DNA from 4 places in the Pannonibacter sp. genome. Region 4 is predicted to be linked to each of the others. Evidence: riboswitches for the same ligand, from Rfam matches in the RefSeq annotation. Region 4 holds a riboswitch; each other region holds the start of a gene.

Region 1 (7,035 bases), on a different contig from region 4:
GCTCTCGGCCAACTTCCCGGACCACTATTCCATCATCCTCGGCCTCCTGTTCATGGCCATTGTCTTCGTGCTGCCGCGTGGCGTGCTCGACTTCCTCGAAGGCTTGATCGCCCGGATGAAGTCCGAGCGCTCCCGTCAGGCAGCCGGCACGGCACCGGAACACGGCAAGGGCCGGCTCGCAGAAGGGGAGGCCAAGTGATGGCATTCCTGGAAATCTCCGATCTCTCCAAGCGCTTCGGTGGCCTCACCGCCGTCAACCACGTCTCCTTTGAGCTTGCCCAGGGCGAGGTCGTGGCCCTGCTCGGTCCCAACGGGTCGGGCAAGACCACGGTGCTCAATATGATCTCCGGCCTGCTGCCGGTGTCTGGTGGCACCATCACGCTGCAGGGCAAGCGCCTGTCCGGCCTGCCGGCGCATCGCATCGCCCACGCCGGTGTGGCCCGCACGTTCCAGCTGGTGCGGGTGCTGCCGTCGTTGACGGTGTCCGAAAACATCCTCGCCGCCATTCTGTTCCGCGCCGGTCACACCTCCGAGCAGGAGGCAAGGATCGAGGCCGCAGACCTGCTGGCGGCGGTGGGACTGGAAGGCCGGGGCGGGGAAAAGGCGACGGACCTCACCTACATCGACCAGAAACGCATGGAACTGGCGCGCGCCCTGGCGTCCCGGCCGAAGCTGCTGCTCCTTGATGAATGGCTCGCCGGTCTCAACCCGTCGGAACTGCGCATCGGCATTGACCTGATTGCCAAGCTCAATGCCCGCGGCATCACGATCCTGCTGGTCGAGCACGTGATGGACGCCGTGCGCGCATTGTGTCCGCGTGCGGTGGTGATGAATGCCGGGTCAAAACTGGCCGATGGCCCGACCGCCGATGTCCTGCGCGACCCAGAGGTTGTCCGCGCTTACCTGGGAGAGCCCCATGCTGCTGTCGCTTGAAGGCCTGAGCCTGCGCTATGGCAAGCACCTGGCGCTCGACACTGTCTCCATCCGTGTCGATCGCGGCGAGACCGTCGTCATCCTGGGGGGCAACGGTGCGGGCAAGTCCAGCCTGCTCAAGGCCATCGCCGGGCTGGTCAAGCCGGATCCCGGCCTGTCGCTGCAGCTCGGCGGCCGCCCGATTGCCGGCCTTGCCGCGCACAAGGTGCTGGAGGCTGGCATCGCGCTGGTGCCGGAAGGGCGCGGCGTCTTTGCCGATCTTACCGTGGAGGAGAACCTGCGGCTTGGGGCCTATGCCCGGCGGGCGCGGGCAGGGGAGGCGCGTCAGCGTGACTTCATCTTTGACCTGTTCCCGAAGCTTGCCGAACGGCGGGCCCAGCAGGTCGGCACCATGTCCGGTGGCGAGCAGCAGATGGTCGCCATCGGCCGGGCGCTGATGTCCAACCCGGATCTCCTGATGCTGGACGAGCCAAGCCTTGGCCTTGCTCCGGTTGTCGTCGGCGAGTTGTTCCAGGCCCTTGGCCGGGTGCGCGATGCCGGCGTCTCCGTCCTTCTCGTGGAACAGAACGTCAGCCTCTCGCTGGCGCTCGCCTCGCGGGGCTACCTGATGGAGGTCGGCCGGCTGGTTGGCGAAGGATCGGCTGCCGATCTCAAGGCCGACCCGGCGGTCCAGCGCGCCTTCCTCGGCCTCACCCACTGATCCGTCGGCCGGGGGCCGATATCACTGGTGCCCCGGCTCTGATACTTCACATGACATGCACTGACCTCAAGGACAAAACCATGGATGCTCTTGGACTTCTGATCGGCGCGGACGACACCCAGTCCTCCGACGGCCGGACTTTCGAGCGGCGCAACCCGATCACCGGCGATGTCGCCACCCGTGTCGCAGCGGCCACCATCGAGGATGCGCAGCTCGCCTGTGACGCCGCCGCTGCCGCCTTCCCGGCCTGGTCCCAGATGGGGCCCGGTCCGCGCCGCAAGGTCCTGCTGGCCGCCGCCGACGCGCTGTCCGCCCGGGCGGACGATTTCGTCCGCTCGATGGCTGACGAGATCGGCGCCACCGAAGGCTGGGCCCGGTTCAACGTCTATCTTGCCTCCGAAATGCTGCGCGAGGCCGCATCCCTGACGACGCAGATCGCCGGCGAGATCATCCCGTCCAACCGCCCGGGCAGCATGGCCATGGCCATGCGCCAGCCGGTCGGCGTGGTGCTCTCCATGGCGCCGTGGAACGCGCCGGTCATCCTTGGCGTCCGCTCGCTGGCAACGCCGCTCGCCTGCGGCAACACCGTCGTCATGAAGACCTCGGAAATCTGCCCGCGCACCCATCGCCTGATCATCGACGCGCTGCAGGCCGGCGGCATTCCGCATGGCGTGCTCAACGCCATTTCCAATGCGCCGGACGACGCGCCGCAGATCGTTGAAGCCCTCATCGCCCATCCGGCGGTGCGCCGCGTCAACTTCACCGGCTCGACCCGTGTCGGCCGGATCATCGCGGAAATGTGCGGCCGCAACCTCAAGCCGGCCCTGCTGGAGCTGGGCGGCAAGGCGCCGTTCCTGGTGCTCGACGACGCCGACCTCGACGCCGCCGTCGATGCGGCAGCCTTCGGCGCCTACATGAACCAGGGCCAGATCTGCATGTCGACCGAACGCATCATCGTCGATGAAAAAATCGCCGATGCCTTCATCGCCAAGCTGACGGCCAAGGCCCGGTCGCTCAAGGCCGGCGATCCGCGCGAGGGCAAGACCCCGCTCGGCGCGGTGGTCGATGCCCATGCGGCGCGGCGCATCCAGGATCTCATCAAGGACGCCACCGCCAAGGGCGCGGTGCTGGCCGCCGGCGGCGGCGTGCAGGGCGCAGTGATGGAGGCCACGCTCCTGGACCGGGTCAACCCGACCATGCACATCTACGGCCAGGAAAGCTTCGGGCCCGTGGCGGTTGTCGTGCGTGTCGATGGCATCGACGAGGCGGTGCGCATCGCCAATGACACCGAATACGGCCTCTCGGCCGCCGTGTTCGGCCGTGACATCACCCGCGCCATGCAGGTCGCCCGCCGCATCGAATCCGGCATCTGCCACATCAACGGTCCGACCGTGCATGACGAGGCGCAGATGCCCTTCGGCGGCGTCAAGGACAGCGGCTACGGCCGCTTCGGCGGCAAGGCAGGCATTGCCGAGTTCACCGAACTGCGCTGGATCACCATCCAGGACGGCCCGATCCACTACCCGTTCTGACGCACTGGCAAAAGGGGAGGGGAGCGGCCTCTCCGGTCCCCCTCGTGGGGCAGGGCTATCGCATATGAAGTTAGATGCTCTTCGTGGCCTGTCAGCCCCCCTCCCCCTCGTGGGGAGGGGTGAGGGGTGGGGGGCACGGGAGGCCGTCAGATCACAAAGCGTCTGAAGTACGACTGGTCAGGAACGTGAAACCTGGATTTTAGTCCGCTCCCCCCACCCCCAAGCCCCTCCCCACGAGGGGGAGGGGAGCTGAGACGCCGCGAAAGCTGTCTGGCCACATATGCGACAGCCCTGCCTTCGTTTCGGAGGGGAGCCGAGAGCCTTCTTCAAGGTTGCATCCCACCCCACCCCCAGATCCCAACTGCCCAACACCCCGGGAGAATAAAAATGAAACTGAACCAGAAGACCGCCATCATCACAGGCGGCGCCGGCAGTCTTGGGCTCGCAACGGCCCGCCTGTTCCTTGAGGAGGGAGCCAGAGTGGTTCTGGTCGATCTCTCGCAGGAAGCCCTTGAAACCGCACGGGCGAGCCTTCCGGCCGGCGACGTTCTGACAGTTGCCGCCGACGTCGGCTCGGAAGCGGCGACGAAGGCCTACATCGACGCGGCGGTTGCAGCCTTTGGTCCCATCGACATCTTCTTTTCCAATGCCGGCAATTTCGGCGAGGTCCGGCCGATCGCCGGCTATGCGCTGGACGTGTTCGAATCCGTCCAGCGGGTCCACGTCACTGGCGCATTCCTTGGCGCCAAATACGCCACGCCAAAGATGCGCGACGGCGGCAGCTTCATCATCACCTCGTCGGTTGCCGCCACCCGCGGTGATCCGGGCGTCTATGCCTATATCACCGCCAAGCATGCCCAGATCGGGCTGATGCGGTGCCTCGCAAAGGAACTGGCTCCGCGCCGGATCCGGGTCAACTCCGTCCACCCTGGCCCCCTCGACAACGGGTTCCAGCATGCGGTCGAAGCCGGTCTCAGCCGGGAGCTGGGGATTGATGGAACGGCCATGTTCAACTCCCTCATCCCGCTCGGCCGCCATGGCCTGCCGGAGGAAGTGGCGCGCTCGGTGCTCTATCTTGCCAGCGACGACAGCAGCTTCACTACCGGAGCGATGCTGATGGTCGACGGCGGCATGAGCGTCTGATCAGGGTGAGAAAATGATGGCCAAGGCCGCCGGAGTACCTTCGGGTACGCTGTAGCCGGCCCGTTATGTCTTGCGGTGCGGGGCAGCTACAAAAAAATGTCGCGAATTGTCGGTCCTGGACAGCCAATTGTCCGGGATTGACATTGTTTTGTCTGGCTGGCTTTCTGGGGAAGAAAGATGGCTCCGCGAGCAGGACTCGAACCTGCGACCATTCGATTAACAGTCGAACGCTCTACCAACTGAGCTATCGCGGATCACCGTCAAAGGCCCTGAAGCAGGGCGCCGTGGTGAACGACCGGGTGGGTCGTTGTCGGTGGCGAGCGTATAACAAACGCTCTCCCCCTTTGCCAAGCCCTTTCTTGAAGAAACTTTTCCACAGGCTGTATAGTCGCGGAATTCCGCGAAAAATCAGAAGCTTGTGCGCCCATGCCATAGCTGGCGCGGACCCTTTGCCGGCGAATCCCGACCCGAATGTCCGCCGACCCCGGTCCGGTGGTGTCGCTTTCCGGCCAGCCCCATGCCGCTTTGTCCGCCCGCCCGCCAAAGGGCGTCCTTGTTCCCATCCTCCCGAAGGGTTAGAACAATCCTGTCAGGTTCCCTGTCGGGCCAAGCCCTAAGGGATGAAACGGGAATGCGGTGGCGAGCGACTCACTTCGAGGCTCCGAATCCGCAGCTGCCCCCGCAACTGTCAGCGGCGAGCCCTGCCGCACACAGCCACTGGATGCAAGTCCGGGAAGGCGTGGCATGGGCTGCGACCCGCGAGCCAGGAGACCGGCCTGCCGCACTGCAACCCCTCGCCGTCGGGTGGACGGAATGGAGCCTTGAAAATGAACATGAATTTCCGCGCATGTTGCCGCCTTGGCAGCAAGGTATTTGCCGTTTCGATCCCGGCGCTTCTGGTCGCTGGTCCGGCCAGTGCTCATCACATGATGGATGGCGAGATGCCGCAGACCTTCGTCCAGGGCCTCCTGTCCGGGCTGGGTCATCCGGTGATCGGCTTCGATCATCTCGCCTTCATCATCGCCGTCGGCCTTGCCGCCGGTCTCGTCGGCCGCAGCCTCGTCCTGCCGGCCGCCTTTGTTCTCGCCACCATCGCCGGCGTTCTGGTGCATATGGCGGCTTTTGACCTGCCGCTGGCAGAACTTGTGATCGCGCTCTCGGTTGTCATCGCCGGGGGGCTTATTGTCTCTGAAACCGAGCTTCCGGCTGGCGCCTGGGCTGTTCTGTTCGCAATTGCCGGGCTTTTCCACGGCTACGCCTATGGCGAGTCCATCATCGGCGCCGAGCCGGCACCGCTTTACGCCTATTTCATCGGCTTTGCTGTCATCCAGTTTGCCATCGCAAGCCTCGCCATGATGCTGACCAACCCGAAGACGGCAGCCGTTTCGACCCCGGTGACGGCGCGACTGGTTGCCGCCGGCATTGTTGGTGTCGGCTTCAGTGCCGTCGGTTCGCAGCTGTTCGGCTGAGATCCCGTGCAATCTGAAGGGCTTGAGCCCGCGCGGTCGGTGCTGGTCACCGGCGGCGCCCGGTCCGGCAAGAGTGGTTTTGCAGAGCAGCTGGCGCTGAAAGCCGGGCGTTGCCCGATCTATGTCGCCACGTCCGCCGCCTGGGACAAGGAGATGGCCGACCGCATCGGCCATCACAAGGCCCGGCGCGACGAACGCTGGACGACGGTCGAGGAACAACTGGATCTGGTCGGCACGATCACCCTGCACTGCGGCCCCGAACGGATCGTGCTCGTCGACTGCCTGACCCTCTGGCTCACCAACCTGATGCTGGCCGACCGGGACCTTGCCACGGATACCGCAAGCCTTGCTGCTGCAATTCCCGATCTCGCTGGCCCCGTCATCTTCGTGACCAACGAAGTCGGCCTCGGCATCGTGCCTGACAATGCCATGGCGCGCGCGTTTCGCGACGCGCAGGGCCGCCTCAACCAGGAGCTTGCCCGGGTCTGCGACCGCGTCGTGCTGGTCGCTTGCGGGCTGCCGCTGCTCCTCAAACCCAATTCCTGTCCGGATATCCAGTTATGACCACCGTGCTCACTCAAGGCGGCAAGATCCCCGCCACCATCGTCACCGGCTTCCTCGGTGCCGGCAAGACGACGCTGATCCGCAACCTGCTGCTCAATGCGGGCGGCCGCCGCATCGCGCTCATCGTCAACGAGTTCGGCGACATGGGCTTCGACGGCTCGCTGCTGGACGGCTGCGTCGACCCCACCTGCAGCGCCGACGATGTGGTCGAGCTGACCAACGGCTGCATCTGCTGCACCGTGGCCGACGACTTCCTGCCGACCATGGAAATGCTGCTGGCGCGCGAGACGCCGCCCGATCACATCGTCATCGAGACTTCGGGCCTCGCATTGCCGCAGCCGCTGGTGCGCGCCTTCTCCTGGCCGAGCGTCAGGACCCGCGTGACGGTGGACGGTGTCATCACCGTGCTGGACGCCGCCGCCCTGGCGGAAGGCCGCATCGCGCTCGACGAGGAGGCGCTGGCGGCGCAGCGTGCCGCCGATGCCTCGCTCGACCATGACAATCCGGTCGAGGAGCTGTTCCACGACCAGCTCGCCTGCGCCGATCTCGTCGTGCTGAACAAGGCCGATCTGGTGGACGCGGACCAGCTGGCCCATATCCGCGAGCACATCACCGAGGATGTCCGGTCCGGCGTCGAGATCATTCATGCGGAGAAGGGCAACCTGCCGGTTGACGTGCTGCTCGGCCGCGCGGC
Region 2 (7,035 bases), on a different contig from region 4:
CATGGTTACTCAGCGGCCATTCGCTCAGGAAGCCTGGTGTTCGTCTCTGGCCAAGTGGGCAGCCGCCCGGATGGCACGCCCGAGCCAGACTACGAACAGCAGGTTCGTCTGGCGTTTCGGAACCTTGCTGCGACGCTTGATGCGGCCGGTTGCGGGTTTGACGATATTGTAGATGTGACGACGTTTCACACCGATCCGGAAGGTCAGTTTCCTGCCTTTATGACCGTGAAGCAAGACGTGTTCCCCAACGCGCCATATCCGAACTGGACTGCAATCGGTGTCAACTGGCTTGCCGGATTCGACTTCGAGATCAAGGTGATCGCACGGGTGCCGGGTTGAAGCGCTGTCGCAGCTTGCGCCGGATGCGGGGTTAAGGTGCAAGCTGCGGCCTGATGTGCATGTTGCGATGCAGTATGAAATGAAGTAGGAGAAAGTACTCATCTGGACCCGGTGCAAATCCGGGTGGCTTTTCCGGCCGCCGATCCGCCGGACAATTCACTTGATCGACCAATCTGCCCCGCCGCCAGACATTCGCGCCTGCGCGGCAACGGGGTTTTGATCATCTGAACAGGACACTGATGACTACTTTTTCCAACTACAAGACCCAATGGGTCGGCAACGTCCGCGCGGATTTTCTTTCCGGTCTCGTCGTTGCCCTCGCGCTCATTCCGGAGGCAATCGCCTTTTCGATCATTGCGGGCGTCGATCCGAAAGTCGGGCTGTATGCCTCGTTCTCGATTGCCGTGATCACAGCGATCGTTGGTGGTCGCCCGGGCATGATTTCAGCGGCGACGGCAGCAACCGCTGTGCTGATGGTGACCCTCGTCAAGGACCATGGCCTGCAATACCTGCTGGCGGCAACCATCCTTGCCGGTGTGTTGCAGGTTGGGGCAGGGCTGCTGAAGCTTGGCTTCGTTATGCGGTTTGTGTCGCGTTCAGTAATGACTGGCTTCGTCAATGCGTTGGCGATCCTGATCTTCCTGGCCCAGTTGCCGGAACTGATCGGGGTGACGTGGCTGACCTATGCGATGGTCGCCGCGGGCCTTGGGATCATCTACCTCTTGCCCTATGTGACCAAGGCCGTGCCGTCGCCGCTGATCTGTATTCTGGTCCTGACCGCGCTTTCAATCGGGTTCGGCCTTGATGTTCGTACAGTGGGCGATATGGGCGAACTGCCGTCGACGCTGCCGGTGTTCCTGTTGCCGGATATTCCGCTGAACCTCGACACTCTGCTGATTATTCTGCCGTATTCAGTTGCTGTGGCCGCTGTCGGTCTGCTGGAATCCCTGATGACGCAGCAGATTGTTGATGATCTCACGGACACGCCGTCTGATCGCAATCAGGAATGTGTCGGCCAGGGCGTTGCGAATTTCGTCACCGGTTTCTTCGGCGGCATGGCCGGTTGCGCCATGATCGGGCAGTCGATGATCAACGTGAAATCCGGTGGGCGCGGGCGCCTGTCGAGCTTTGCTGCCGGCGTCATCCTGCTGTTCCTGATCGTTGTTCTCGGTAAATGGGTCAGCCAGATCCCGATGGCGGCGCTTGTCGCGATCATGATCATGGTGTCCATCGGGACGTTCAGCTGGTCATCGATCAAGAACCTGCGCGATCATCCGAGAAGCTCGTCCATTGTCATGCTGGCAACCGTGTTTTTCGTTGTCTATACTCACAATCTGGCCATTGGTGTGCTCGTCGGGGTTCTCCTTTCGGGCATCTTCTTTGCCTGGAAGATTTCCCAGATCTTCCGCGTGACGTCAGACCTGTCCGCCGATGGGCGTGAGCGGGTATATGTGGTCGAGGGGCAGGTGTTCTTTGCCTCGGTTGAAGACTTCTCTGCGGCATTCAACTTCAAGGAAGTTTTGGAACGTGTGGTCATCGACGTGTCGAGGGCGCATATCTGGGACATTTCCAGCGTGGCAGCCCTCGATATGGTGGTGTTGAAGTTCCGCCGTGAAGGGGCTGAAGTCACGATTGTCGGTCTGAATGAGGCCAGTGAAACGATCGTTGACCGCCTGGCTTTGCATGACAAGCCGGGTGCGCTCGACAAGCTGATGGCCCATTGAAGGAGATCCGAGGATGAGTAACAAGATCATTGCCCTGGTGGACGCCTCCGTCTACGGGCGCAGCGTCTGCGAGCACTCGGCCTGGATCGCCGGCCGCCTGTCACTGCCGGTTGAACTCGTGCATGTATTGACCCGTCCTGCCGCTGAAAGCGCCGATCTCAGCGGTTCCATTGCGCTTGGTGCGCGGACGGCTCTGCTGACCGAACTCACACGGCTTGACGAGGAACGGGCAAAGCTGGCCCAGAAGCAGGGCCGGGCACTGCTGGAAGATGCCAGGGGTATCGTCGCTGCAGGTGGCGTAAGCGTGAGCGAACGGCTGCGGCATGGCGAAGTCGTGGAGGCTCTCGCGGACCTTGAAGCGGAAGCTGCGATGATCGTCGTCGGCAAGCGAGGCGAAGCGGCAGACTTCAACAAACTGCACCTGGGGTCAAATCTCGAGCGTCTCGCCCGGGCAAGTCACAAGCCGCTGTTTGTGGCCTCGCGGGCCTTCAAGCCGCTGAAGCGTTTCCTGATTGCCTTCGATGGCGGCACAAGCAGCCTGAAGGCGGTGGATCATGTGGCGCGCAGTCCATTGCTGGCCGGGCTTGAGGCCCGCTTGCTGATGGCGGGCAGCCCGGGCGTCGAGCTGAAGCGCAAACTGGACGGGGCACAGGCACAGCTTGAGGGCGCCGGCTTTACCGTGACAGCCGAAGTTCGTGACGGCGCCCCGGAGACGGTGATTGCCGAGGCCATCGAACGTGAGGCTGTCGATCTCCTGGTCATGGGGGCTTATGGCCATTCCCGGATCCGGACGCTGCTGATCGGGTCGACGACAACCCAGATGCTGCGCGCCTGCAAGGTGCCTGTGTTGTTGTTCCGCTGATCAACGGCTGCTGTGCATCCGCCTTTGGCAGCGGTTGCCTTGCGCTTCGACGTGAACTAGCGTGAGGGCGATGGTTCGTTCCGACGTGCAAAGGCGTCGGGACGATGAAAAGGGAATCCGGTGCGGCGCCGTTGTTGAAACGAGCCAAATCCGGGACTGCCCCCGCAACTGTAGGCGGAGAGCATACCTGTCGAAACCACTGGCCGGGCTGGCCGGGAAGGGACAGGGGCGCTGTGACCCGCAAGTCAGGAGACCTGCCATCATCCCTTGAACCAACCCGGGCGGGGTGCCCCGGCAGGAGGCAAGATGGCACGCGCAGTTTCCGGACCCAGATCCGGCCGCATCCAGCTTTGCGGCCCCGACCACCCCGCGTCCGTTCGCGGAGGGCGACACGGTGGACTGCATTTCCTCTCATCCTGATAGCGTCTCGCAATCACCAACATCCGCGCCTGGCAGTGCCGATGGTTTTTCGACACTGTGCAGGCGAACGGGACGTCCCTGCATCATGGCGCGTCTGCTTGCGCGGCAGATTGCATTGGCCGGTGATGTGGCTGAAGCCTTTGATCTGGCAGACACGCACCTGACTGGACGGGTGCGCAGCGGCTGCCCGCAATCGGATGGATCCAACGACGGATGCCTGATGGCTTTCACTGTCCGAGACGGGCTTGCCTATGTCTTTGGCGGACTGGAAGGGCGCGAGCGGATCGATGATCTCGTCGGCTTTGCCCTGAGCGCGTATCCAGCTGTTGCAAGGCTGGAGCAAGGCCATGACGTGCCTGAGCCAGAACGCAAGCGGTTCGGCCCGGTGCTGGTCCCGGCGCTTGTGCAGGTGACAGATTTGGCCCGGGTGGCAACGGCCGCCGCCGCTGCACAGGGGCGACGGGGCGGGCGCGCCGCTCGGCTCAAAGCCGCGCGGCACACCGGTTAGCACCGGACGCAGCAGACAGTTTGCGCCGCGCCGGCCCCGACGAGATCGACGCGGGCAGGATCTCAGGCAAGGCGGATACGACGACCCGTGCGTGCGCTTTCGGCGATGCCGTGGATGACCTTTTCGAATTCCAGCGCCGCCGCGAAATCCGGGTGCGGCCGGGTGCCGGTTGTGATGGCTGTGAGAAATTCCGCCGCCTCGATGATCTTGAGGTCATTGAAGCCGACCTGATGGCCGGGAGCGGGGCAGAACGCGCCATAGACGCCGTGCTCCGGGCCAGACAGGATGGTTCGGAAGCCCTGCTCGGCCTTCGGTCCCTCGTTCACATAGAGCTGCAGCTCGTTCATGCGTTCCTGGTCGAAGGTGATCATGCCTTTCGTGCCATGCAGCTCGAAGCCAAGACGGTTCTTGCGGCCCCAGGCGGAGCGTGAGGTGGACAGGGAACCATGCACGCCGCTGGCAAAGCGCAGAAGAGCCGTGGCCGTGTCCTCGTTTTCGACCGCGCCGCGACCCGATCCGTCGGCCAGGGGACGGGTGGTGTGGACCGTCTGCATGTCGGCAACAAGGCTTTCGATCGGGCCGCAGAGGCCCATCAGCATCGAGACGAGATGACAGCCGAGGTCACCAAGGGTGCCGAGACCGGCTTCGTCGAGATGGGCGCGCCAGGTCCAGGCGAGATCGGGATCGGCCTGATAGTCTTCGTCAACGATGCCGCGAACATGCACGAGGCGGCCGATCCGCCCGGCCTCCACCAGCTTCTGCGCGTGGCGGAAGGCCGGATTGCGAATGTAGTTGTAGCCGACCATCGTGGTCTTGCCGCTGGCTGCTGCCGCCGCCGCCATCTCCTCGCCATCTGACAGCGTCAGGCCCATCGGCTTCTCGCACCAGACGTGCTTGCCGGCGGCCAGCGCGGCCAGGGCCATTTCCTTGTGGAAGCGGTTCGGCGTCGTGATGGAAACGATGTCTACTCTTGGATCGCTGACCAGCGCTTGCCAGTCATCTGCCCATCGGGCGAAACCGAACTGGCTGGCAAAGCTTGCCGCCTTGTCGGCCGGCGTGTCGCAGAGCAGTTCAAGGCGCACGTCGGGAATGGTTCCCAGCACCGCGCGGGCATTGCGCCAGGCAAGCGCATGGGCTTTGCCCATGAAGCCTGTGCCGATCAGACCTATCCCCAGGGTCATTCACCATCCTCCCGATGTGAAATGGAATTTTTGTTCCAATTCTGTCATCGCGGGGCTATCTTGTTTTGTCAAGAGAGAACAGTGCCCTGCAAGGAATCGCGATGTCGCAACGACAGGCTCCCCGGACCATCGAGGCTTTCCATGCCCGCCTTCTCGAGGCGTCGGAGACCTTGCCCAAGCGGCTGCGGCAATGTGCAGAGTATCTCTCTGCCAACACGGATCGGATCGCCGTTTCGACGGTTGCCGATATGGCGCAGGCGGCCGGAGTGCAGCCCTCGGCCTTGATGCGTTTTTGCAAGATCCTCGGCTTTTCCGGTTACACGGAGATGCAGCGATTATTTCGCGAGGCTTATTCGCAAGGCTGGCCGGATTATGCGACACGGCTGAAGAACCTGCGTGAAAGCGGGGCTGGCAGCCCGTCAGCGCTTCTCGCGGAATTCATTGATGCAGGGCGTATGTCTCTGGAAAATCTGGCAAATACTGTTGATAGCCGAAATTTGGACCGCGCCGTCAAACTCCTCAGTGAGGCACAGATGGTCCATATCATCGGCCTGCGCCGCACCTTTCCGGTGGCCGCATATCTCGCCTATGCCTTCGAGAAGATGAACGTGCCGGCTTTGCTGCATGACGCTGTTGGCAAGCTCGATCGCCGCCATGCGCTGCGGCCTGGGGATGCATTGATTGCGATCACTTTTGCGCCCTACAGTGCGGAGACAGTGGAACTGGCGGAGGTGGCGCGGGGCCTTGATCTGCCGGTCATTGCCATTACCGACACGGTGATGAGCCCGCTGCAAAAGCTTGATGCCACGGTGCTTTCCGTCTCTGAAGTGGACTTCGGTTCCTTCCGTGCGCTCTCGGCCACGCTGTCGCTTGCCATCGCGCTGGCGGTGGCTGTTGGTGCGGGACGTAGAATTGAGCCATAAAAAAGTTGTTGCATTGAATCGAAAAATAGAATGAATATTCCATCGCGATTGGCGGTGGGTTTGCCCAGACGCCGCGCGGCCCGGACGGAGGGAGCCGCCGGGTGAACCGTTTTGGGAGGAATTCATGAGAAAGACCCTGACCGCCATTGCTGCGGCCGTGTTTGCTGTTGCCGGCTTTGCCGCGCCTGCGTCTGCAGAAGGCGAGAAGTTTGTCCTGATCAGTCATGCTCCAGACAGCGACAGCTGGTGGAACACGATCAAGAACGCCATTGCCGTTGCCGGCGACCAGATGAAGGTGTCGGTCGAGTACCGCAACCCGCCGACCGGTGACCTCGCTGACATGGCCCGTATCGTCGAGCAGGCCGCTGCCTCGCGGCCGGATGGCATTATCGTGACCATTGCCGACTACGACGTTCTCTCTGGTCCGATCACCGAAGCCGTCGCGCGCGGCATTCCGGTCATCACCATTAACTCCGGCACGGTTGAGCAGTCCAAGAAGCTCGGCGCACTCACCCATGTGGGTCAGCCGGAGTATGACGCCGGTTTCGGTGCCGGCGAGCGTCTGGGCGCTGCCGGCGCAAAGAAGTTTCTTTGCGTCAACCACTACATCACCAACCCGGCCTCGGTTGAGCGCTGCCAGGGCTTTGCCGCTGCGCTTGGCGTCGAGCTGGGCAACCAGATGATTGACGCGGGCCAGGACCCGGCCGAAATCCAGAACAAGGTCTCGGCCTATCTGCAGACCAATCCGGACACCAACGCCATCCTGGCGCTTGGTCCGACCTCGGCCCACCCGACGCTGGCGGCGCTTGAGCAGTCCGGCAAGGCTGGCAGCATGATGTTTGGCACGTTTGACCTCTCCGGCGAGATTGCCGCTGGCATCAAGGCAGGCAAGATCGACTTCGCCATCGACCAGCAGCCGTACCTGCAGGGCTACCTGCCGGTCGTGTTCCTGACCAACCTGGCCCGTTACGGCGTGATGCCGAGTAATCCGGTCAACTCCGGCCCGGGCTTCGTGACCAAGGACAACATCGAACTGGTCGAAAAGCTGGCTGGTCAGTACCGCTAAGTCTCCTCCCAG
Region 3 (7,035 bases), on a different contig from region 4:
CCGTAATTCACGATCACGATCACTTCCGGGTTGCGGTCGACCACCGGCTCCCAGGCGACGGTGGCCCAGCTCTTGTCCAGGTCGTCCATGATGTTCTTGCCGCCGGCCGCCTCGATCAGCGCGGTCGGCATGGCGTAGCGACCGGAGGTGAAGGGGGTATCCTCGCCGCTGTCATAGACGAAGACGCGCAAGGGATTGGACTTGTCGACCTTGGCGGTTGCCTCGGCCAGCTTTGCCTCGTAGCCGGCGACCAGCACCTTTGCCTTGTCCTCGACGCCGAAGATGCGGCCGAGGTTGATCAGGTCGTTGTACATGTCGGCCATGGAGATCTTCTCCTTCGGGCCGATGTGGATGCAGCTTTCGGTCAGTTCATAGACCTGGATGCCGAAGGGGGCGAGGGTTTCGGGCGTGACCTCGCCGCCGACCTTCATGCCGTAGTTCCAGCCGGCGAAATAGAAGTCGGCCTCGGCGCCGAGCAGCACTTCCTTGGTCGGGTATTTTTCGGACAGTTCGGGCAGTTCCTTGACGTCCTTGCGCATCTCCTCGTCCAGCGTCTTCCAGCCGGAGACGCCGGTGTAGCCGGCCATGCGGTCGGCGAGGCCAAGGACCAGCATCATCTCGGTGAGGTTGACGTCGTTGGAAATGGCGCGCTTCGGGGCGGCCTCGAAGGTCACGTCGCGGTTGCAGCTCTTCACGGTCACCGGATAGGCCGCGGCGGCCACGGTGGAGAGCAGGAAGGCGGCAAGAGCAAGTTTCAGACGCATGTCAGGGGGTCTCTCTGGTCAAAGGTGAAAGGAAAAGCGGGGGTGTTGCCCGCTGAGGTCGATCCGCGAGCGCACGGAAAAGGCGCCCGCGATGTGGGTTTCGGTGAAGACCTCGGCCGGGGTGCCCTCGGTGAGGACGCGGCCACCGGCGAGCAGCAGCACCCGGTCGGCGTATTCGGCGGCGAGGGTCAGGTCGTGCAGGGTGGTGATCACCGTGAGGCCAAGGCCTCGCAGCAGCGCCATCAGCTCGAGCTGGTGGCGGATGTCGAGGTGGTTGGTCGGCTCGTCGAGGATCAGCAGCTTGGGCGCCTGGGCCAGCGCCCGGGCCACCATCACGCGCTGGCGCTCACCGCCCGACAGGGTGCCGAAGGGGCGTTCGGCCAGGGGGTTGAGATGCAGGCGGCCAAGCGCATGGGCAATCGCATCGCGGTCGGCCGAGCCGGCCGCGCTGAGACCGCGCTGATGCGGCAGGCGCCCGAGCGCCACGATCTGGCGCACGGTCAGGGCAAAGTCCGTCGGCTGCTCCTGCAGCACGGCGGCGATCCGGCAGGCGACATCCCGGGCGCCCAGGCTCCAGATGTCGGTGCCTTCCAGCCGGACATGGCCAGCGCGGGGGCGATGGAAGCGATAGAGCAGCCGCAGCAGTGACGACTTGCCGGCTCCGTTGGCACCGCAGATCGCCAGCACCTCGCCCTGGTTGAGCGTCAGGCTGATGTCGGCCAGGAGGTCAGGCCGGCCGCGCGGTCCCCAGCAGAGGCCTTCCGCCTCGAAAAAGGGCGCGCTCATGTGCAGGCATCGGCATCCGGGGGCAGCACCCGGCCGGAGGCGGGAATGCGCGCAAGGGCGGTCCGTGCCAGCTTGCCGGGCCGCTCCGAGGCCTTGCACCAGCCGTCGGGCAGCTCCTCGTATTGGCGGGCAAAGCGGGCAATGTCCTCGGCATCGGCGAGGTCCATGTCACCGAAGAGCCAGGTGGTCTTGTCCTGCGACTGGAGGGCGATGGCGCAGGGGCGGCCGCAGGCGGCCATGCACTCGATGCCGCCGACGCGCCAGGCGGCATCGCCGGCCATCTGGGCCGAAAGCTCTGCCAGCAGGGCCTTGCCGGGACGGTCTTCACTGCCGCGCGGGCGGCAGGTCACGCAGACCACAAGCTCGTGCATTGCCTCGGTGGACAAGGTCCGCTCGCCGCCAACAATAGGGGAATGGGCCGTAACCGGCCGCTGAATGGTCACCGTTTTACTCCTTCCGGGGCACCCCGCCCGGTGGCTGTTGTGGGTCGGTGATGGCAGGTCTCCTGACTTGCGGGTCGTCGCCTTGCCCTGCCTTCCCATCCCGTGCCGGTTATGTGGCACATGGGACAGTGGCTGTCTGGGGTCGGCTCGCCGCCTACAGTTGCGGGGGCAGTCACGGACTTGGCGCCTGTTGGCTACACCGTACCGTGTTCCCTTTTCACCCGGCAAAGCGCTTGTTCGCCGGGAACCATCACGGCGAATGATCAGGGCAGGGGCGTGTGTTGTCAAGGCAATGCCACCGGGTTGGGACGAGACCACCCGGTGTTTATATGTAATGTAATTACGTTACAAGTGCGAGCTGCCTATCCGGCGTCCATCACGATGGAGAAATGCGGCGTGCCGGACCAGCGCAAAGTCCAGCTGGCACCGGGCCTCACGTTCTGGATGATCCCGGGATCGAAAGCGACGAAGCAGCGGCCGCCGGGCTGGCGCACGGAGGGATAAAGCAAGCCGCGATGTCCCTGACGGCGCAGATCGGCCGCCAGCGCCTGGCCAGTCGGATAGCCAGTTGAAGGATCCGCCGCCAGTGCCGGGTGATCCGGCGTGTTCGTCAGGTCCGGGAAGTCGCCGATGAAGTCGGCGAGGAGTTCCACATAGGCGGCCTCGTCATGGAAATGGCCGATATAGGAGAGTTCCCGCGTGCGGTGAAACCCAACCTCGGCAGCGGAAGTCATTGAATCATAGGCGCAGTACCACGCGCCGCGGTCGCCGCCGTTGAAGCGGTTGCCGGTCGGCCGCGTGTAGACAAAAGCGGCGTTGATATGGGTCTCACCATAGAGGGCGAGGTCGGCCTTGCGGCGGAGGAACGCCAGTTCCCGCCTGTCGATGCCGGGGCTGCCCTCCCGCTCGGCCTTCAGCCGCGCGTTGGTCAGGCCTTCCAACTCGGCCAGGATCTCCGCTTCCCGGTCGCTGTCGACAAGGCCGCGCAGCACGGGTGGCTTGTGGTGTGTCTTCGAGATCAGCCGGATCAGGGCGCGGTCGGCGATCGCGGTCAGCTTCACGCGCCACCTCGCAGGGCATCGAGATAGGTCCGGACGCTGAGGATTTTCGGCAGGCCGCCGTCGATCATTGCGTCGACCGGGCGCTGGCCGTCGAACTCCGGCCCGCTGTTGGGCAGTCTGATCCAGCGGTCGGCAAGATCCGGGCTGAAGTAAAGCTGCAGCGACTTGTAGATGCCGATGAGGGCACTGAGGCGCAACAACTGGTCGCGGGTCAGTTCGCCCCGGAAGCTCGCGGATTTGGCGCGTTTCCAGGAAGAGTCTGACATGTCACAGAGACCTGCGGCCTCGCGAACCGTCAACGACCAGGCGTCGGCGATGCGGCTGTAGGCCTTGAGGCCGACGGCCTGACGGTCGTCGACGGGCCGGGGCTTGAGAGCAGCTTCCATTTGGTCACCGTGCCAATGCGGTTCAATACGCTCAAGATAGATCATGTGGACCAAAATACAAGGTCATATGATCTGGATTACAGATCCCGAAGCACCTCGCTGGCCCGGACGGCGGCGGAGGCGCGGTTCTCGACGCCGAGTTTGACGTAGATCTGCTCGAGGTGCTTGTTCACCGTGCGTGGGCTGAGGCCGAGAATGTCGCCGATGTCCTTGTTGGACTTGCCGCGCGAGATCCAGGTCAGGACGTCCGCCTCGCGCGGGGTGAGACCGAAGCGCTGGCGCAGGGCGTCGGTCTGGCCGGGGTGGCTGGCGCTGGTTAGACGGAACAGGTGCTCGTCGGCAGTGATTGAACCGATGGGGGCGAACTCGAACTGGCCAGCGGCCCCAAGATCGAGCACCAGCGGGTCGGGCCGCCCCGTCGCCTGTCGGCTGGCGGCGGCGATCCAGCCGGCCAGACCGGCGCGAACGCGGTCCAACGCGGTTTCACCCGCAGCGCCGTTGCCCCGGTCCAGCGCTTCGAGAACCTGGCTGGTCTGCGGTGTCGACCACTTGATGCTGCCGTCTGCGCCGACGGCGATCAGGTGCCGGCCTGCGGCATCCAGCGCAATGCGGGCGCTCTGGACCTGGCGCGCATTGGCAAGGTGAACCCGGATGCGGGCCTGCAGCTCGTCGAGATTGATCGGCTTGGTGAGAAAGTCGACACCGCCGCTTTCCAGCGCATGAACCACATGCTCGGTCTCGCTGAGGCCGGTCATGAAGATCACCGGCACATGCTCCAGCCCGCGCCGGGCCTTGAGCAGGCGGCAGGTCTCGAAGCCGTCGGGTGCGGGCATCACCGCGTCCATCAGCACCATGTCCGGCGTGATGCGGTCGCAGATGGCCAGCGCGGCGGTGCCGGAGGTGGCGACCAGAACCGTGACGCCGGACGTCTCCAGTGCCTTCGTCAGGAAGCCGAGGGTCTCGGGGGAATCATCCACCACGAGGACGATGTCGCGCGAGGCGGCGGGGGAACCGACGGCGTCAGTCATGGGGGGCTGTGTCCTCAAGGATCTTGCGATAGCCGGCAAAGTCGAACTGTTCGATGCTTGTGCGAAGACGGGCGATGAGAGCGCCATCCGCGCCCGCGCCGTCCAACTCGCTGAGCTTGGCCTCGATGCCATGGACATAGCCGATGTCGCCGAGGCTGATCAGGTCGCGGATATGCCGCGATGACAGGGAGGGGGCTGCAAGCGGAGCCGTGTCGCGCTCGTCCGCCGCTGCAGGGGCTGGCGTGGCAAGGGCTGGAGCGGCGGCGGCGGCATCGCCCGCCCGGGTCCAGATCAGGCCAAGCAGGCGGCTGATCCGGTCCAGGAGCTGAGCGAGATCGACGGGTTTGGACAGGGCGTCGTCATGGGCTGGTTCGCCGGCCGGGCGCAGGGCCGTGTCACCGATGTTGGCCGAGAGCATGACGATCGGCGTGGTGAGGCCGCGCTGGCGCAAGAGGCTCGCCACCTGCCAGCCATTCATGCCGGGCATGGAGATGTCGACCAGCAGCAGGTCTGGCTTGGTGCGGAAGGCGACTTCGATGCCCTGCGGTCCGTCGGCGGCCAGTTCCACTTCAAAGCCAAGCGGGGCGAGGATTTCCACCATCAGCGCTCGGTGGTCGGCATTGTCATCGATGACGAGGATCCGGCGGCGCGGGCCGGAGTAGCCGGTGACGGGGCGCTCGGGCGAGACCAGCGGCTGCTGGTCGGCGAGGGCGGCCAGCATCAGCCGGACCTCGAAGGTGCTGCCCTCGCCGGGATGGCTCGTGACGGCCAGCGAGCCGCCGAGGGTCTGGGCCATCAGCTTGGTGATCGTCAGCCCCAGTCCCAGACCGGGCGTGCGGGCGACACTCTCGCCGCTGCCGCGTCCGAAGGGCTCGAAGATGCGGGTCATGTCGTCTTCGCTGATGCCGGTGCCGGTGTCGGAGATGCGGAAGGTGGCGACCTGCGACCGGTAGCCGACCTCCAGCGTGATGGTGCCGGAGTTGGTGAACTTCACTGCATTCGAGAGAAGGTTGACGAGGATCTGGCGCAGGCGCTTTTCATCGGTGCGCACCAGCGTCGGCAGGTTTGGTGCCTTGCGGAACTCGAAAGCAAGGCCGGCCGCCTGGGTCTGCAGGCGCACCATGGCGACGATCTGGTCGAGGAACTCGTGGATGTTGACCGTGGCCATGTCCACCTGCAGCCGGCCGGCCTCGATGCGGGAGATGTCCAGCAAGCCGTCGATCAGGCCGGAGAGGTGCTCGGCGCTGCGGCGGATGACACGGATCGAGGCCTTGCGCTCGCGCGGGATGGCCTCGTCCCGTTCCAGCACCTGGGCATAGCCCAGCACCGCGTTGAGCGGCGTGCGCAGTTCGTGGCTGAGGCCGATGACATAGCGGCTCTTGGCAAGGTTCGCGGCCTCGGCTGCTTCCTTCGCCTTCTGCAGGGCGGCGTCGGTCTTGCGGTGCGCCTCGATCTCCTTCAGCAGCAGGGAATTCTGGCGCAGGGATTCCTCTTCTGCCACGTGGCGCGTGTCATGGGCGAGCACCAGGAACCAGACGCCGATGCCTGCCGAGATGGCGAAGACGACGAAGATCAGCGCCACCGTCCGCCCGACCACATCGGCCCCGGGCGGCAGGCTGGTGGCGGCCTGATGGGTGATCACGGTGAGGATCAGGGCGATGCCGGCGATGACCGGAACGGCGGTCATGAGATAGCGGCCGAGCCGGGTGGAGAGATGTTCCAGAACCCAGGCCGGCAGTGTGGCCTCGGCGACGCTGCGGGTCTGATATTTCAGCCGGGCCTTCGGCTTGCAGCTGTCGTGGCAGCGGGCATCCAGCGTGCAGCAGAGCGAGCAGATCGGCACCTGATAGGCCGGGCAATAGGCCATGTCCTCGGGCTCGAACGGGTTCTCGCAGATCGAGCAGGTGATGGCCGTCTTCGTCTGCCAGTGCCGGCGCGGCTTGCGCGCGAGATAATACTTGCCACCCGTGGCGAAGGCGATGGCCGGGGCCAGCACGAAGGCAAGGCCAAGCGCGATGAAGGTGGCGAGGGACGCCGCCAGCGGCCCGAAGGTGCCATAATGGGCGAGCAGCGCGACGATGGCGGCAAGGCTCATGGCGCCGGTGCCGACCGGGTTGATGTCGTAAAGGTGCGCGCGCTTGAACTCGATGCCGGGGGGAGACAGGCCGAGCGGCTTGTTGACGAACAGGTCCGCCGAGATCGCCGACAGCCAGGCCATGGCGATGATCGAGAACACGCCGAGCGTTTCCTCCAGGAGGCCATAGATGCCGAGTTCCATCAGGAGGAGCGCTATGCCGACGTTGAAGACCAGCCAGACCACGCGGCCCGGATGGGAATGGGTGAGGCGGGAGAAGAAGTTCGACCAGGCCAGCGACCCGGCATAGGCATTCATCACGTTGATCTTCAGCTGCGCCACCACGACGAAGGCGGCCATCAGCAGCACGGCGGCCTGCTCGGAGGGCAGCATGTAGCCGAAGGCGACCGCATACATGCGCGAGGGCTCGTCCGCCTCCGCTACCGGAACGCCGGTGGACAGGACGAGCACGGCCAGGAACGAGCCGGCAATG
Region 4 (7,035 bases):
CCCAGCCGAAGTTCTCTTCCGGCGTCAGGTTCGGATTGCCGACGAAGCGGGAGGGCTGGAAGCCGAACTGCTCATAAAAGGTCGGATTGGTAACTCCGGTGCCGATCGAGGCGTGCAGCCGGGTGCCGGTCTCCTGATGCAGATAGGCCGCGCTGGCATTGTAGGTAAGGGTGTCCTTGAACTTCTCGTTCCGGTCATAGCGCAAGGCGCCGGACAGGAAGATCCGCTCCATCAGTTCCAGCCGGTATTCCCCGACATAGCCGGACAGGTCGCGCTGCTGCCGGCGGCCCTGGTCAGGACTGCCCGGATAGGCGTTCTTGTAGCTTTCCCGCTCCCACTCGATGGCACCGGTCAGGCTGTGGGCTGCCTGAAGAAAGCTCTCGGTCTGGAAGGCAAGCGTGCCCTGGTAGCTGAGGTGCAGGCGATTGTCGTCATTGCCGTTGCGGTTGTTCGAATTGAGGCCGCGCCGATGCAGGTCGGTGTATTCAACCCTGGCCCGCTGCACGAACAGGTCATCGAACAGGGACCATGTCAGCCCCGCGCCACCATAGACCTCCCGTGTCTTGTTGTGGCTGTAGGTGTCGATCACCTGGCCCTGCGTCGGGCGGTCCGGATAGGCGAAGTCCTGGTCGTCGGTGTCCGACTTGCGGTTGACGAAGCGCAGGTTGGCGTCAAGCACCAGAGTGTCGGTCAGGTCGGCCCGGACCTTGCCGTTCAAGGTCATGTTGCGGTCGCCGTCCTTCTCCTTGCCGTAGTCGGAGATATTGAAGCCATCGGTCCGGCGTAGCGCCGCCGAGAAGGCCCCGTCGATGCGGTCATTGCCGCCCTGGACCAGCAGGTCGGTCAAGACCGTCTTGTCGGTACCGACCTCGCTGCGCCCGGTGACCCGGTAGCCGTTGCGCAGGCCACCCTTGGTGATGATGTGGATCACTCCCGAAGCGGCATTCGAACCGTAGAGCGCACCCTGCGGCCCGCGCAGGACCTCGATCCGGTCGATGTCGGCGACCTGCATGCTGCCAAAATCGAATTCACCGGAAGAGGCTGAGGCGACCTCTACTCCGTCGATGAGCACCAGCACATGGTTGGATTCTGATCCACGCAGGCGGATCTGGGTGAGGCCGCCGAAGGATCCCGTACGGGAAACAGCGACGCCGGGCACCTGGCGCAGCGCATCGGCGACATAGCGGACCTGCGACTTTTCGAGGCTCGCGCCGGTGATCACGGTCGAGGCACGCCCGACCTTTTCCGCCGCAAGTGGCGTGCGGCCAGCGCTGATGACGATCGTGTCCAGTTGTTCCGGTTCGGATGCGGCTGGTGCGGCAAGGGGGAGAGACAGGGCAGGAACAAGACCGCCGGCCAGAAGGCACGGCAGGGCAATGCCGGTGGTGAACCGGTTCTTCATGACAAACACCCGCGTTTGGCGGCGGGCGAGGCCCGCGCCAGCATAAGACGACGCACCGCCTTGCAAGCGGACGCGGTTCAGCGCCCGCCGGAAAGACGGCAAGGTTTGGGTGTCACCTCAACGGGAAACCGCGCCTCGACACACCCCGTATCGAAGGCCGGGTGACTGAGCGCGGCAGGTCTCCTGGCTCACGGGTCGCCGTGTGTGTCCGCCTTCCCGGGATCGGGCCTTGGGCCTCCCAGTGGCATGAGTGGACACGCACTCTCCGTTCACAGTTGCGGGGGCAGCCACGGTTTCGGTCCCTGTTGGGTACGCCTCACCGTGTTCCCTTTTCATCCGTCCACCGACGGAACCACGTTCGCAGCGCAACATGCAGGTCGCTTGTGCCGCCTGTCAAGGTTGCACGCGGCGGGTCCCCCTAAAGAATGGGACGCAAGGCCTATTAATACTTGATTTTAAAACTCATAAATTTTAGACAAGACCTCGAAAGGGGCGTTAGCCAACAGCCAGGCCCGCAGTTACATGAGAGAGCAAGATCATGCGCATTGCAGGCGTTCTGCTGCTTGGCCTTCTGGCCACGGCGGCCCAGGCTGAACCGATTGTCATCACCGATCATGAAGGCCGCACGGTGGAGCTTGCGGCGCCAGCTGGCCGCATCGCCTCCATTCCGATCCCGATGGCCTCGACCTTGATCGCCATTGACGGCGCGACCTCGAAGCTGGTCGGCATGAACCCGACCGCCAAGTCGGCCATCGTTGAAGGGATCCTCGGCACGATCTTCCCCGAGGCCAAGGACATTCCGTCCGACATCACCGCGCCGAACTTCATTCCGAACGTTGAGGAACTCGCCGCCACGCGGCCTGACCTCGTCATCCAGTGGGCAGGGCGTGGCAAGGACTATGTCGATCCGATCACCAATGCCGGCCTCACCGCGATGCTGATCTCCTATGGCACCGAGGCCAAGACACGGGAATACATGTCGATGGCCGCAACGGCGATGGGCAAACCGGAGCGGATCGCTGAGTTGATCGAGTGGCGCTCCAGGGTTGAGGCCGATCTTGCCGCAAAGTCCAAGGCAATTCCGGCCGACAAGAAGCCGAAGGTGCTCTACCTGCTGCGAGCACAGGAAGGCCTGACCGCGTCGGGCACCAAGGGCAACTACAATGCCTGGTACATCGAGCTGGCCGGTGGCCAGAACGCATCGGCGACTGTCGAGGGCAATGGCGTTACCATCAGCCCGGAGCAGATTGCCGAGTGGAACCCGGACGTGATCCTGCTCAACAGCTTCGAGGCCAAGCTCGGGTTGGAGCGGATTGCCAATGACCCGATCCTGTCGCTGACCAAGGCGGCCCAGTCGGGCAGCGTCTACAAGCTGCCGCTTGGCGGCTACCGCTGGGATCCACCGAGCCAGGAGAGCCCGCTGACCTGGATGTGGCTCGCCAACCTGCTGCACCCGGATGTCTTCTCCTATGACCTGCGCGCCGAGATGAAGACCGCCTACAAGCTGCTTTACGGCCATGACCTTACGGACGACGAAATTGACGGCATCCTGTGGATGGACATGCAGGGTGGACAGACCAACTATTCCGCCTTTGCGCGCAAGGGATGACTGTCGCTCTTGACCACAAGGCGCTGCCTGCCGCTTCCATGCGGCGGGCAGGGATTTTTTCGGCGCTGGTGCTGCTGCTGCTTGCTGCCATGATCCACGCCATTTCTGCCGGGCGCTTTTCCGTTGCACCTATGGAGATCCTGGCGATCCTGTCCCGCGCTGCGGTCGATGGCGTTGGCACAGAGATGGCCGACCGGATCGTGGCTCTGGTGCGTCTGCCCCGCGTGCTGCTGGCAGCTTTGAGCGGGGCAGCCTTGGCCGTCGGCGGCGCAGCTCTGCAAGGCGTCTTCCGCAATCCCCTCGTCAGCCCGCAGGTGCTCGGCATCAGCCAGGGCGCCGCCTTTGGCGGAGCGCTCGCCATCCTGATCGGAATTTCCGGCGTGATGCTCCTTGGCATGGCCTTTGCGGGAGGGCTTGCGGCGCTGGTCATGGTCGGCTTGCTGGCGCGCATCGATGGCCGCACCGAGGTCATTACCGTCATTCTGTCCGGCATGGTCATCGGCGCCCTGTTTGCGGCATTGGTCTCCATCGTCCAGTTCGTGGCCGATCCGAACACCTCCCTGCCGGCCATCGTCTACTGGCTGATGGGATCCTTCTCCACCGCCACCTGGGCCCGGCTCAGCCTTGCCGTGCCCGGCTTGACGCTCGGTCTCTTCGTCGTCTGGCTGTTGCGCTATCGCATCAACCTTCTGGCGCTTGAGGAGCAGGAAGCGCGCAGCCTCGGGGTTCGCCCGGACAAGGAGCGCTGGCTTGTGTTCATCGCCATCGCGCTGATGACAGGAACATCCGTCGCCGTCGCCGGCATTGTCGGCTGGATCGGTCTGGTCGTCCCGCATGCCGCACGCATCATCGTTGGCGAGGATCACCGCGTGCTCATTCCCGCTTCGGCGCTTCTGGGGGCGGCCTATCTCGTCTTCGTCGATACGCTCGCGCGCTCGCTCACCAGTGCGGAAATACCCTTGGGCGTGCTGACTGCGCTGATTGGTGCGCCGGTCTTCGCCTTGCTCCTTCGCCGCCATTTCAGACAGGTGAACCGGCCATGATCGGATTGGACAACGCCGCCGTCGTATTTTCGGGGCGCACGCTCTTCCAGCGCATGTCCTTTACCGTGGACACCGGCCGCACCTTGGCCGTGCTCGGACCCAATGGGCGGGGCAAGACCACATTGATCCGCGCGCTGCTGGGGCTTCAGGTGCTCGCCGAAGGACGCCGTACCGCTCCCGATGTCACGGGCTATGTACCGCAGCACGGGGCCAGCCAGTCGCGGCTGACAGGTCTTGATGTCGTGGTGATGGGCCGTGCTGCCCGTATCGGCCTGTTCGGCCAACCCGGACGGGATGACATTGCCGCGGCTGAAAGCGCCCTGCGCGAGGTCGGTGCCGGTGAACTGGCCGGCTTGCGCTATGACCGCCTGTCCGGCGGCCAGCGTCAGCTCGTGCTGATCGCCCGGGCTCTTGCCACCGGCTCGCCGGCGCTTGTGCTGGACGAGCCGACTTCGGCACTGGACCTTGGCAACCAGTCCCGCACGCTGGACCTGTTGGCGCGTCTTCGTGATCGTCGCGACCGGGCAATTCTCTTCACAACGCATGATCCCAATCATGCGCTGGCGGCTGCCGATGACGTCCTCCTGATGCTGCCGGGCGGCGAGGAGCGGCATGGGCCGCTTGCCGAGATGATCACGCCCGACCTGATGCAGCGGCTCTACGGTGTGGAGATGCACTGGGTGACGCTGCCAACCGGCCGCAAGGCCATCGTGCCGGCCTTTGCCGGGAGTGCTGCGGCATGACTGTTCTGGTGCTCAACTCCGGCTTCGCCGAGCCTTCCGCCACGGTCCGCGCGCATCCCGCCGCCCGTATCGTGTCTCAGGCGTCGCTCTGTGGCCAAGACCTTGCTGCGGCAACAGGTTTCGTGACCGGCAATCTCCTGGACCAGGATGCACTCCTCGTCCTCAAGCCCGATCTGGAAGCCTTTCTGGATCGGGGCGGGAGGTGGTTCTTCAACGGGCACATTGTCCGTCCGCTGCTGGACGGGCTCGGCATCTATCAGCCGATGACCGCGCCAAAGCGGGCGGATTTCACCCTGCACCGGCTGGCGGAGCACCCGATCTTTGACGGTCTTGCGCTGGAAAAGCTTGAGACCAACAAGGGCGTTGCCGGGTTCTATGGCCGCGGTGCCAATCCCCTGCCGGCAGGTGCTGTCGCTGTTACGGGACTTTCTGGCGGCAGAATTCCGGTCGACTGGGTCTGGCCACGGCCACGCGGCGGTCGGGTCTTTTCCCATGCGGGAAACGATCTCGGCCAGATGGGGCTTGAGTGGGATCTAGCCCCGCTGCTGCAGACCCGCATTCTCGACTGGGCCGCAGGAGGGCCGTGCCTGTGCGCCTGATCGCCATCTCCGCCGGAACCTATTATCACATCGAGAGCCTGGAGGCGGAGCGTTACGCCCGGTTCTTTGACCTTGTCGTGCCGCCGGAGCAGCTTGCTGATGGTCTCTTGCCGTCGGATTGCCTGTTCGTGCCCTGCCGCACGCCGCCGCAGCGGATGATCGGGCAGAAATCATCTGTCGCCGTGCATCTGGACGCCGGTGGGACTGTCATTGCCATGGGCGAAAGCCGCAGCGATCTCTGGGCACCCGCCATCGTGTTCCACGAGCGGCCGACAAACTGGTGGTGGTGGCTGGAGCCGGAGGCCGATCTCGGCAACCGGGTCACCGCACCATCCCATCCGCTGATGCACGGCATTGGTAAGGACGATGTCACCTGGCACCTGCACGGCCACTTCGACGTGCCTACGGGGGTCGATGTGCTCGCGGAAGACCGCGAGGGCCGGGTCATCGCCTATGTCGATGATGTCTCCACGCCGGGTCGTCTCGTCGTGACCTCGCTTGATCCGATCTATCACCACGGATCGCATTTCATGCCGGCGACGACCCGGTTCCTCGACAAGTTCCTGCCCAACCTGAAAGCCTGGATCAATGGATAAAGATGTTCTGACCGTCGCCGAGGGCCACGAGACCCTGGCGTTTCGGTTTGCCGATTTGCTGCGCTACCATGGCATCGGTTTCCCCGGTGGCGTTGCCCATGCCTTCAAGGCGATGCAGGCGGCATTCCCGCTGCTAGATGAGGCTCCCTTGCAGAGGCGCGAAATCACCGTTTTGACGGCCTTCTCCGGCCTGGGCGGACGCGATGCGGTGGAGATGGTCACCCGGGCGCTGACAGATGGCCGCATGACTGTTGACCGTTCGCTTGGAGGACGTGATGTGCTCAGCGAGCCGCCGGGGCCCTATCTCTGGCGCTTTACCTATCGTGGTCGCACCGCCGAGGTGACGATCCGCCCGGGGCATGTGCGCGAGGAGTTCGTCCGGCTGGGCGCCACTCCCGACCGGACTCCGGACCAGGAGGCGCGTCTGACCGAGTTGAAGCAGGAGATGGCCACCCGCCTTCTTGCCCTGGCCGCCACCGAGATCTACGAGGCGCGGCTGGTCTGAGCTTGGCGTTCTTGCCCTGATCTGGCCAGCCGTCGTCAAGAAACCGCTGGCCATTTCCCGTGCCCGGGCCTAAGCCTCACGGCCATTGCGAATGCGTCGATTGGGGACCGGGTCATGTTGCGGCGGCTGAGTGTCATCGGGGGCTGGACGCTGGTCAGCCGGCTGTTCGGCTTCTTGCGCGATCTGGTGATGGCCAGCGTGCTCGGTGCGGGGCCGCTTGCCGATGCGTTCCTGATTGCTTTCCGCCTGCCCAACCATTTCCGCGCCATCGTGGCGGAAGGTGCCTTTAATGCGGCCTTTGTGCCCACCTATGCCGCGACGCTGGCGCGAGACGGGGAGGCGCGCGCGCGCGCCTTCCGCTCGCAGATGCTGTCCTGGCTGATGCTGGTGAACCTTGTCCTTCTGGCGCTGGCGCTGGTCGCCACCGGCTGGCTGGTGTTCCTGCTGGCGCCGGGGCTCGGCAGCAGCAGCAACGGGGTTCGCGATCTTGCCATCGAACTGACCCGGATCACCTTCCCCTATCTCCTGTGCATGTCCG

The links. A riboswitch is a leader RNA that binds a small molecule or an ion and turns the genes downstream of it on or off. The one in region 4 is predicted to bind cobalamin.
Region 1: another riboswitch for cobalamin. It lies ahead of ACTIFE_RS08540 (HupE/UreJ family protein); the one in region 4 lies ahead of ACTIFE_RS15310 (TonB-dependent receptor plug domain-containing protein).
Region 2: another riboswitch for cobalamin. It lies ahead of ACTIFE_RS11490 (hypothetical protein); the one in region 4 lies ahead of ACTIFE_RS15310 (TonB-dependent receptor plug domain-containing protein).
Region 3: another riboswitch for cobalamin. It lies ahead of ACTIFE_RS12910 (DUF1636 family protein); the one in region 4 lies ahead of ACTIFE_RS15310 (TonB-dependent receptor plug domain-containing protein).

The regions. Positions count from the first base shown of each region.
Region 1 covers NZ_JBHYDX010000009.1:117,870-124,904, reverse strand. The annotation lists gene ACTIFE_RS08570 (branched-chain amino acid ABC transporter permease) at 1-199, shown strand, start outside; gene ACTIFE_RS08565 (ABC transporter ATP-binding protein) at 196-933, shown strand; gene ACTIFE_RS08560 (ABC transporter ATP-binding protein) at 920-1,633, shown strand; gene ACTIFE_RS08555 (aldehyde dehydrogenase) at 1,714-3,165, shown strand; gene ACTIFE_RS08550 (SDR family NAD(P)-dependent oxidoreductase) at 3,553-4,308, shown strand; tRNA gene ACTIFE_RS08545 (tRNA-Asn) at 4,487-4,562, opposite strand; cobalamin riboswitch at 4,883-5,102, shown strand; gene ACTIFE_RS08540 (HupE/UreJ family protein) at 5,136-5,777, shown strand; gene cobU (bifunctional adenosylcobinamide kinase/adenosylcobinamide-phosphate guanylyltransferase) at 5,784-6,341, shown strand; gene cobW (cobalamin biosynthesis protein CobW) at 6,338-7,035, shown strand, end outside.
Region 2 covers NZ_JBHYDX010000014.1:52,481-59,515, reverse strand. The annotation lists gene ACTIFE_RS11505 (RidA family protein) at 1-339, shown strand, start outside; sul1 at 441-496, shown strand; gene ACTIFE_RS11500 (SulP family inorganic anion transporter) at 579-2,063, shown strand; gene ACTIFE_RS11495 (universal stress protein) at 2,077-2,925, shown strand; cobalamin riboswitch at 2,980-3,201, shown strand; gene ACTIFE_RS11490 (hypothetical protein) at 3,431-3,853, shown strand; gene ACTIFE_RS11485 (Gfo/Idh/MocA family protein) at 3,916-5,034, opposite strand; gene ACTIFE_RS11480 (MurR/RpiR family transcriptional regulator) at 5,136-5,957, shown strand; gene ACTIFE_RS11475 (sugar ABC transporter substrate-binding protein) at 6,082-7,023, shown strand.
Region 3 covers NZ_JBHYDX010000016.1:113,610-120,644, forward strand. The annotation lists gene ACTIFE_RS12900 (ABC transporter substrate-binding protein) at 1-764, opposite strand, end outside; gene ACTIFE_RS12905 (ABC transporter ATP-binding protein) at 783-1,550, opposite strand; gene ACTIFE_RS12910 (DUF1636 family protein) at 1,547-1,993, opposite strand; cobalamin riboswitch at 2,029-2,260, opposite strand; gene ACTIFE_RS12915 (RES family NAD+ phosphorylase) at 2,356-3,054, opposite strand; gene ACTIFE_RS12920 (MbcA/ParS/Xre antitoxin family protein) at 3,051-3,440, opposite strand; gene ACTIFE_RS12925 (response regulator) at 3,518-4,468, opposite strand; gene ACTIFE_RS12930 (hybrid sensor histidine kinase/response regulator) at 4,461-7,035, opposite strand, start outside.
Region 4 covers NZ_JBHYDX010000022.1:12,077-19,111, reverse strand. The annotation lists gene ACTIFE_RS15310 (TonB-dependent receptor plug domain-containing protein) at 1-1,402, opposite strand, end outside; cobalamin riboswitch at 1,559-1,774, opposite strand; gene ACTIFE_RS15305 (ABC transporter substrate-binding protein) at 1,941-3,011, shown strand; gene ACTIFE_RS15300 (FecCD family ABC transporter permease) at 3,008-4,054, shown strand; gene ACTIFE_RS15295 (ABC transporter ATP-binding protein) at 4,051-4,797, shown strand; gene ACTIFE_RS15290 (hypothetical protein) at 4,794-5,396, shown strand; gene ACTIFE_RS15285 (hypothetical protein) at 5,387-5,992, shown strand; gene ACTIFE_RS15280 (hypothetical protein) at 5,985-6,497, shown strand; gene murJ (murein biosynthesis integral membrane protein MurJ) at 6,612-7,035, shown strand, end outside.